3 regions of the Streptomyces sp. NPDC059524 genome follow, and region 2 is predicted to be linked to each of the others. Evidence: predicted binding sites of a transcription regulator. Region 2 holds the regulator's gene; each other region holds the start of a gene.
What was found. The regulator HrcA, encoded in region 2, represses chaperone genes, less so after heat shock. The targets are predictions, from matches to a motif close to TTNGCACTCNGNNNNNCNGAGTGCNAA.

Region 1 (3,273 bases), on a different contig from region 2:
CAAGCGGCCCACGATGATGCGCCCGCCGTTCGGCAACTACAACCGGGACACCCTCAGGGCCGCAAAGGCCTGCGGGATCGAGTACGCGCCGATCTGGAACGCCGAGGTCTTCGTCGACCGTATGGACTACCGGGAGTGGGACAGGAACATCCATCCGGGCGACATCATCCTCACGCATTTCCGCGGACGGGACGACTGGAAGGGCACCATGCCCGACATGGTCCGTAAATTCCTGAAGTACGTCACCGACAAGGGCTACGCGGTCGCCCGCCTGGAGGACTACCTGTGACACGTCCAGGGGTGGGGGCGGCGGTACGGCGGTGCGGCACGCGGCTGATCGGCTGCGCGCTGGCCGCCGCGCTGCTCACCGGGTGCGCGCAGTCCGTGGATCCGCTCGAGCGGATGGGCCGCAAGGCCGCGCAGAAGGTCCGCAGCCATCCGCACCGGGCGGCGGCACGCGCCCCCGGCGCCGCGGGCCCCGGGCGGGACGACCGCGCGGGCCCGGCCGCGCACCGCCGCTGGGGGCTCGCCGAGCCGCTGGACCCGCCGCCCGCGCCGCCGTCCCGCCCGGTGCTGCCGCGCCGGGCGCCCGGCGCGGTGCCGCCGGTGATCGAGCGCGTCCCCACCCGGGACAAGGTGGTCTTCCTGACCTTCGACGGCGGCGTCGAGCGCGACCCGCGCTTCCCGCAACTGGTCCGCGACCTGCGCCTGCCGGTCTCCGTCTTCCTCGACGGCTCCGCCGCGGGCCCGGGCCGGGGCCCGTACGGCACGCTGCGCGCGCTCGGCGCCGGCGTCCAGAACCGCACCCTGACCCACCCGTACCTGCCCGGCCTCGGCTACGTCCGCCAGCACGCCGAGATCTGCGGGCAGCAGCGCCGGCTCGCGGGCCGCTTCGGCCGGGCCCCGCGCCTGCTGCGGCCGCCGTCCGGCGACTACGACGCCAGCACCCTGAGGGCGGCGGGTGCCTGCGGCATCGACGCGATCGTCCTCGGCCGCGACCCGTCCCGCACCGACCGCCTCCGCCCCGGCGACATCATCCTGCCCCCGCGGGCGCAGACATCCCTGACGACCTCGACCACGTCCCTCCTCCACCACATCCAGCAACAGGGCTTCACCGTCGCCAAACTGGAGGACTACGTCTGACCTGGGCCGACCGGCCGGGTTGTGTTCTGCCCCTGAGGCGCACGAAGTGCGCCGTCAGGGGCGCGGGGAACTGCGCGAGAACCCCCACCGGGCCGGCACCCGGCAACGATCCGCCAAAGCCACGGCGCCTCCCCGGACCGGCGAAGCCGCCCAGAAAACCCGACACAGCGCCGCAGGCATTTGGCACTCCGCTTGACCGAGTGCTAATCCCGGTCATAGTCTCGGCCCTGGCACTCACCACTGGAGAGTGCCAACACAGCGACGGGCAGGTCCGGCACCCGCGACGACGGATCCACCTGGTCGCCACCTCAGACAGTTAACCCCGTGAGATCTCCGAAGGGGGAGGTCGGATCGTGACGACCGCCAGCTCCAAGGTTGCCATCAAGCCGCTCGAGGACCGCATCGTGGTCCAGCCGCTCGACGCCGAGCAGACCACGGCCTCGGGCCTGGTCATTCCGGACACCGCGAAGGAGAAGCCCCAGGAGGGCGCCGTCCTCGCCGTGGGCCCGGGCCGCTTCGAGAACGGCGAGCGCCTGCCGCTCGACGTCAAGGTCGGCGACGTCGTGCTGTACAGCAAGTACGGCGGCACCGAGGTCAAGTACAACGGTGACGAGTACCTCGTCCTCTCGGCCCGCGACGTCCTCGCGATCGTCGAGAAGTAAGTCGAGAAGCAGCACCTTTGTTTCGAATCTGCGCCCCTGGCACCCGCATCGTAAGAAGCCGGGGTCGGGGGCGCGGTTCGTTTTTCACCACCCAGCATCACCCCTAGCTTTCCGAGAGGGCTGAACCGCTCCCATGGCGAAGATCCTGAAGTTCGACGAGGACGCCCGTCGCGCCCTCGAGCGCGGCGTCAACAAGCTTGCCGACACGGTCAAGGTGACGATCGGCCCCAAGGGCCGCAACGTCGTCATCGACAAGAAGTTCGGCGCCCCCACCATCACCAACGACGGTGTGACCATCGCCCGCGAGGTCGAGGTCGAGGACCCGTACGAGAACCTCGGCGCCCAGCTGGTGAAGGAGGTGGCGACCAAGACCAACGACATCGCGGGTGACGGTACGACCACCGCCACCGTGCTGGCCCAGGCCCTGGTGAAGGAGGGTCTGCGCAACGTCGCCGCGGGCGCTTCCCCGGCAGCCCTGAAGAAGGGCATCGACGCCGCCGTCAAGGCCGTCTCCGAGGACCTGCTCGCCACGGCCCGCCCGATCGACGAGAAGTCCGACATCGCTGCCGTCGCCGGTCTGTCCGCCCAGGACAGCCAGGTCGGCGAGCTCATCGCCGAGGCGATGGACAAGGTCGGCAAGGACGGTGTCATCACCGTCGAGGAGTCCAACACCTTCGGTCTGGAGCTGGACTTCACCGAGGGCATGGCCTTCGACAAGGGCTACCTGTCCCCGTACTTCGTCACCGACCAGGAGCGTATGGAGGCCGTCCTCGACGACCCGTACATCCTGATCCACCAGGGCAAGATCGGCGCGATCCAGGACCTGCTCCCGCTCCTGGAGAAGGTCATCCAGGCCGGCGGCTCGAAGCCCCTGCTGATCATCGCCGAGGACGTCGAGGGCGAGGCCCTGTCGACCCTGGTCGTGAACAAGATCCGCGGCACGTTCAACGCCGTCGCCGTGAAGGCCCCCGGCTTCGGTGACCGCCGCAAGGCGATGCTCCAGGACATGGCCACCCTCACCGGTGCCACCGTCATCGCCGAGGAGGTCGGCCTCAAGCTCGACCAGGCCGGTCTGGACGTGCTGGGCTCCGCCCGCCGCGTGACCGTCACCAAGGACGACACCACCATCGTCGACGGTGGCGGCAAGTCCGAGGACGTCGTCGGCCGCGTCAACCAGATCAAGTCCGAGATCGAGAACACGGACTCCGACTGGGACCGCGAGAAGCTGCAGGAGCGCCTGGCGAAGCTCGCCGGCGGCGTCTGCGTCATCAAGGTCGGCGCCGCGACCGAGGTCGAGCTCAAGGAGAAGAAGCACCGTCTGGAGGACGCCATCTCCGCGACCCGCGCCGCGGTCGAGGAGGGCATCGTCTCCGGTGGTGGCTCCGCGCTCGTCCACGCCGTGAAGGTCCTCGAGGACAACCTCGGCAAGACCGGCGACGAGGCCACCGGTGTCGCGGTCGTCCGCCGC
Region 2 (3,273 bases):
GACTGGGTGCCGGGCCGGATGTCGATCTCCTCCATGCCGTCGAGCGTCTCCAGCGGCACCTTCGTGCCGAGGGCCGCCGCCGTCATCGGGATGGTGACCGTGCAGTGCAGGTCGTCGCCGCGCCGCTGGAAGGTCGGGTGCGGCAGCTCGTGGATCTCCACGTACAGGTCGCCGGCGGGGCCGCCGCCGGGGCCGACCTCGCCCTCGCCCGCGAGCTGGATCCGCGTGCCGTTGTCCACACCGGCCGGGATCTTCACCGTGAGCGTGCGGCGGGAACGGATGCGGCCGTCGCCCGCGCACTCGGGGCACGGGGTCGGGACCACGGTGCCGAAGCCCTGACACTGCGGACAGGGCCGCGAGGTCATGACCTGGCCCAGGAAGGACCGCGTGACCTGGGAGACCTCACCGCGGCCGCGGCACATGTCACAGGTCTGCGCGGACGTGCCGGGGGCCGCGCCCTCGCCGCTGCAGGTCGTACAGACGACGGCCGTGTCGACCTGGATGTCCTTGGTGGTGCCGAAGGCGGCCTCGTCCAGCTCGACCTCGAGCCGGATCATGGCGTCCTGGCCACGGCGCGTGCGCGAGCGCGGACCGCGCTGCGAGGCCGTGCCGAAGAACGCGTCCATGATGTCCGAGAAGTTGCCGAAGCCGCCGGCTCCGAACCCGCCCGCGCCGCCTCCGCCGGACTGCGACAGGGGGTCGCCCCCCAGGTCGTAGACCTGCTTCTTCTGCGGGTCCGAGAGGACCTCGTAGGCGGCGTTGATCTCCTTGAAGCGCTCCTGCGTCTTCGGGTCCGGATTCACGTCCGGGTGAAGCTCGCGGGCCAGCCTCCGGAAGGCCTTCTTGATCTCGTCCTGGGAAGCGTCGCGGCGCACGCCGAGTACGGCGTAGTAGTCCGTGGCCACTTACGACTCCGCCAGGATCTGTCCGACGTAACGTGCCACTGCGCGTACTGCTCCCATCGTTCCCGGGTAATCCATGCGTGTCGGTCCGACGACACCGAGCTTGGCGACTGCCTCGCCGCCCGAACCGTAGCCGACCGACACGACGGACGTGGAGTTGAGTCCCTCGTGTGCGTTCTCATGACCGATCCGTACGGCCATGCCCGAATCCCCCACCTCGCCCAGCAACTTGAGGAGCACGACCTGCTCCTCGAGCGCCTCGAGGACGGGCCGGATGGTGAGGGGAAAGTCATGTCCGAAGCGGGTGAGATTGGCGGTGCCGCCGATCATCAGCCGCTCCTCGGACTCCTCGACGAGCGTCTCCAGAAGAGTGGAGAGCACCGCCGAGACCGTGCCGCGGTCCTCCGCCTCGAAGGCCTCCGGCAGATCCTGCACCAGCTGCGGCACGTCGGCGAACCGTCGTCCCGCCACCCGGCTGTTGAGCCGGGCCCGCAGGTCCGCGAGCGAGCTCTCGCCGAACGGCGCCGGGCAGTCGATCATCCGCTGCTCGACCCGGCCGGTGTCCGTGATCAGTACGAGCATGAGCCGGGCCGGCGCCAGCGAGAGCAGCTCGACGTGGCGCACCGTGGACCGGGTCAGGGACGGGTACTGGACGATCGCCACCTGCCGGGTGAGCTGCGCGAGCAGCCGCACCGTACGGCCGACGACGTCGTCGAGGTCGACGGCGCCCTCCAGGAAGTTCTGGACCGCGCGCCGCTCGGGCAGGGTCATCGGCTTGACGCTGGTGAGCTTGTCGACGAAGAGGCGGTACCCCTTGTCGGTCGGGATGCGGCCCGCGCTGGTGTGCGGCTGGGCGATGTATCCCTCGTCCTCCAGGGCGGCCATGTCGTTGCGCACCGTCGCCGGGGAGACCCCCAGCTGGTGGCGCTCGGTCAGCGCCTTGGAACCGACCGGCTCCTCGGTGCCGACGTAGTCCTGGACGATGGCGCGCAGCACCTCGAGCCTGCGTTCACTGAGCATCGGCGCACACCTCCAGCGACTTCCCGCTCGATCTCTGTCCCTGGGACGCTGTTGGCACTCGCTGCGGGCGAGTGCCAGTCGTCCCCGGGTCAGTGTACGGCCGGTGGGTACACCCCTAGCAAGGGCGCTAGCGTCGAGGTCATGGAACGTATCGACTGGGTGGGGACGGGTTGGGAGGAACTGGCCCCGCGCGTGGGCCGGGTCCGGCTGCCGGGCTGGGACTGCACGGCCGGTCTCGTCGCCGGGGACGGCGCGGCCCTGCTGATCGACACGGGATCCTCACTGCGTGAGGGGGCCCGGCTGCGCACGGACGTACGAGCGCTGCTCGGCCCGCACGCGCGCGTGACGCACATCGCGCTGACCCACCCCCATTTCGACCACGTCTTCGGCACGGCGGCGTTCTCGGGCGCCGAGGTGTACGGGGCGGTGGGCGTCGACACGCTCTTCGCCCAGGCACGCGCGCGTGAGGAACTGTGCACGGATGCCGTACGCAACGGGCTCGGACCCCATGAGGCGGCCGAGGCGACGGACGTGCTGGTCAGCCCGCAGCACCGGGTGTGCGGCGAGTGGACGCTCGACCTGGGCGGCGGGCTGCAGGTGCTGCTCGCGAACGTGGGACCCGCGCACAGCGGCCACGACCTGGCGGTGCTCGTGCCGGGCGCCCGCGAGATCGTCTTCTGCGGGGATCTCGTGGAGGAGTCGGGCGAGCCGCAGGCCGGGCCGGACGCGGCGCCCCGGCACTGGCCGGCGGCGCTCGACCGGCTCCTCGACCTGGGCGGGGAGGACGCGGTGTACGTGCCCGGCCACGGTTCCGCGGTGAATGCCGAGTTTGTCCGGGCGCAGCGGGCGGCGCTGGCCGCGCGTTTCGGCGTGTCGTAGTCCTGGCCTGCCGGTTTCTCCTATCGTCGGCCGAATGCGCCAGTACAGCCCCGACCTGACCCCTCCGTGGAAGCGGAACACGCCGGCCCCCGAGGTTCCGGCCGAGCCCGATCTCGTCGTCGAGGAGGTCGCGACGGGCTTCTGCGGGGCCGTGGTGCGGGTGGAGAAGACCGCGCAGGGGCCGACGGTGACGCTGGAGGACCGCTTCGGCAAGCACCGGGTGTTCCCGATGGAGCCGCGCGGGTTCCTCCTCGAAGGCAAGGTCGTGACGCTGGTCCGGCCGAGCGCGGGCGGTCCTGTGCGGCCCACGCGGACCGCCTCCGGCTCCGTCGCGGTGCCCGGGGCCCGCGCGCGCGTCGCCCGCGCGGGGCGCATCTACGTCGAGGGCAAGCACGACGCGGAGCTCATCGAACGGGTCTGGGGCGACGACCTGCGCGTCGAGGGGGTCGCGGTGGAGTTCCTGGAGGGCGTC
Region 3 (3,273 bases), on a different contig from region 2:
GCGCACGGAGTGTGCCTTCAGGGGCGCGGGGCTGTGCCCGATCAGCGACTCCGTCGCGGGGCGCGACCGGCTGGCCCCTGGGGCGCACGGAGTGTGCCTTCAGGGGCGCGGGGAACTGCGCGAGAAGCCCCACCGGGCCGCACCCGGCGACGAAAGCCGCATGAGGCAGACGCGCCCCCGCCCCCGGTCCGGAAACGCCCGTGGGCGGTACCCCCCGAAGGGGGCACCGCCCACAGGTTCAGACTGACCTGAGCCCAGAAGACCGGCTCAGAAGTCCATGTCACCGCCCGGCATGCCACCCGGAGCAGCCGCGGCGGCCTTCTCCGGCTTGTCGGCGATGACGGCCTCGGTGGTGAGGAAGAGCGCGGCGATGGAGGCGGCGTTCTGCAGGGCAGAGCGGGTCACCTTCGCCGGGTCGAGGATGCCCTCGGCGATCATGTCGACGTACTCGCCCGTGGCGGCGTTCAGACCGTGGCCGACGGCCAGGTTGCGCACCTTCTCCACGACGACGCCACCCTCGAGACCACCGTTGACGGCGATCTGCTTGAGCGGGGCCTCGAGCGCGAGCTTCACGGCGTTGGCGCCGGTCGCCTCGTCACCCTCGAGCTCGAGCTTCTCGAAGACCGCGGAGGCCTGCAGCAGGGCCACGCCACCACCGGCGACGATGCCCTCTTCGACGGCCGCCTTCGCGTTGCGAACGGCGTCCTCGATGCGGTGCTTGCGCTCCTTGAGCTCGACCTCGGTGGCCGCGCCCGCCTTGATGACGGCCACGCCGCCGGCGAGCTTGGCGAGGCGCTCCTGGAGCTTCTCGCGGTCGTAGTCCGAGTCGCTGTTCTCGATCTCGGCACGGATCTGGTTGACGCGGCCCTGGACCTGGTCGCTGTCACCGGCGCCGTCGACGATCGTCGTCTCGTCCTTGGTGATGACGACCTTGCGGGCGCGGCCGAGCAGGTCGAGACCGGCGTTCTCCAGCTTGAGGCCGACCTCCTCGGAGATGACGGTGCCGCCCGTGAGGATGGCGATGTCACCGAGCATGGCCTTGCGGCGGTCGCCGAAGCCCGGGGCCTTGACGGCGACGGACTTGAAGGTGCCACGGATCTTGTTGACGACCAGCGTGGACAGGGCCTCGCCCTCGACGTCCTCGGCGATGATCAGCAGCGGCTTGCCCGACTGCATGACCTTCTCCAGGAGCGGAAGGAGGTCCTTCACGTTGGAGATCTTGGAGTTGACGATCAGGATGTACGGGTCGTCGAGCGACGCCTCCATACGCTCCATGTCGGTGGCGAAGTACGCCGAGATGTAGCCCTTGTCGAAGCGCATGCCCTCGGTGAGCTCGAGCTCAAGACCGAAGGTCTGCGACTCCTCGACGGTGATGACGCCTTCCTTGCCGACCTTGTCCATGGCCTCGGCGATGAGCTCGCCGATCTGGGTGTCGGCGGCGGAGATGGAGGCCGTCGAAGCGATCTGCTCCTTGGTCTCGACATCCTTCGCCTGCTCCAGGAGGGCGGCGGAGACGGCCTCGACGGCCTTCTCGATGCCACGCTTCAGGGCCATCGGGTTGGCACCGGCGGCCACGTTGCGCAGGCCCTCGCGGACCAGCGCCTGGGCGAGGACGGTCGCGGTCGTCGTGCCGTCACCGGCGACGTCGTCCGTCTTCTTCGCGACCTCCTTGACCAGCTCGGCGCCGATCTTCTCGTACGGGTCCTCGAGCTCGATCTCCTTGGCGATGGACACACCATCGTTGGTGATCGTGGGGGCGCCCCACTTCTTCTCGAGGACGACGTTGCGACCCTTGGGGCCCAGGGTCACCTTGACGGCGTCGGCGAGCTGGTTCATGCCGCGCTCGAGGCCGCGCCGTGCCTCCTCGTCGAACGCGATGATCTTGGCCATGTGAAGTGGTCCTCCCGGACGGGGTGGAAACGCAAACGGATCGTGGCTGGTGCCCGCGACGGACGGCCTGCGCGCCTTGTGGTTCCTTGCCCCACCCGGCCCGCGGGCCTCACCGACCCGATCCAAGTTCTGTCACTCTCACTCGGAGAGTGCTAAGCCCAATGATTAGCACTCGACCCATGCGAGTGCAAGCGGCTACCACAGATCCGCGGCGCCGCGCGCCACCCCGCCACCGACCCCAAAGCCCCGGACCGCGGACCCGGGCCCCGGACCCCGGGCAGCACGAAGGGCCCGCGCCCCCGATCGGGGACACGGACCCTCGTGTCGTACGAAGCTTGCAGTCAGACGCGCGCGCTTCAGCCGGCGGCAAGCCGAACCATGTCGGCCTGCGGCCCCTTCTGGCCCTGCGAGATCTCGAACTCGACCCGCTGACCCTCTTCCAGGGTGCGGTAGCCGTCCATCTGAATCGCGCTGTAGTGGACGAATACATCCGCACCACCGTCGACCGCGATGAAGCCGTACCCCTTCTCCGCGTTGAACCACTTGACGGTGCCCTGAGCCATGCCTAACTCCCCTATTACTGGCCCTTGCACAGGACCGCACTTCGCGGACCCGGGTCAGACCTCACCCCCCAATGGATGGAGGTGTGCGCCGGAACGCGTCGACCGCGGCCGAATGTATCTGCCCAACTGCCCTCTGCAACAGGTCAATCGGACGAGAATTCTGAGCGCCCGCGATCGGGGAAACCGGGCCAACTCACCGGATCCCAGGGCAAGTCGGGCCGCATAAATGCCATAAAAGGCCCGAATGGGCGGGGCACTTTGGCTGCTTCTCAGCGGGATTCACGCAAGAACTCATATGCGTCCGTCATGCACCACGGACGGAAGCGGAGCAGCTTCCCCAACTGTACCCCGCTCAACCATGCAGAATTGCCCCCTCCCCATATCTCGCCGGGGGGGCCAATCTGGTAACTCTGGGTAAGTCAGGGAAATCCCGCACGGGTCGAGCCGATCAGCCGCCGGCGACGGCGGGAATGATCGAGACGCCGGCGCCGTCCGGCGTCGCGGTCTCCAGGCCCTGCTCGAAGCGGACGTCGTCGTCGTTCACGTACACGTTCACGAAACGGCGCAGCTTGCCCTGGTCGTCCAGCACGCGGGCGGCGATCCCCGTGTGGTTCTTCTCCAGGTCGGCGATGACGTCGGCGAGGGTCGCCCCCTCGGCCGGCACCTCGGCCTGACCACCGGTGTAGGTGCGGAGAATGGTGGGGATCCGGACGTTGACGCTCATGGTTTCACCTCTGGCGATCTCAGCCCCTGGGGGTCCCCCCGGACGAAGTCTGGGGGAGATTGAGGAGCGGGGGTGCGGGGGCAGAGCCCCCGGTTT

Region 1: the regulator HrcA is predicted to act here: its motif matches at 1,324-1,350, upstream of groES (co-chaperone GroES).
Region 3: the regulator HrcA is predicted to act here: its motif matches at 2,056-2,082, upstream of groL (chaperonin GroEL).

The regions. Positions count from the first base shown of each region.
Region 1 covers NZ_JBHYTK010000020.1:17,199-20,471, forward strand. Annotated here, with positions in the region: gene ACFW9D_RS08705 (polysaccharide deacetylase family protein) at 1-289, shown strand, start outside; gene ACFW9D_RS08710 (polysaccharide deacetylase family protein) at 286-1,143, shown strand; gene groES (co-chaperone GroES) at 1,497-1,805, shown strand; gene groL (chaperonin GroEL) at 1,939-3,273, shown strand, end outside.
Region 2 covers NZ_JBHYTK010000006.1:9,037-12,309, reverse strand. Annotated here, with positions in the region: gene dnaJ (molecular chaperone DnaJ) at 1-905, opposite strand, end outside; gene hrcA (heat-inducible transcriptional repressor HrcA) at 906-1,922, opposite strand; gene ACFW9D_RS02635 (MBL fold metallo-hydrolase) at 2,064-2,801, shown strand; gene ACFW9D_RS02630 (DUF3097 domain-containing protein) at 2,836-3,273, shown strand, end outside.
Region 3 covers NZ_JBHYTK010000126.1:6,632-9,904, forward strand. Annotated here, with positions in the region: gene groL (chaperonin GroEL) at 268-1,890, opposite strand; gene ACFW9D_RS28570 (cold-shock protein) at 2,247-2,453, opposite strand; gene ACFW9D_RS28575 (MoaD/ThiS family protein) at 2,902-3,177, opposite strand.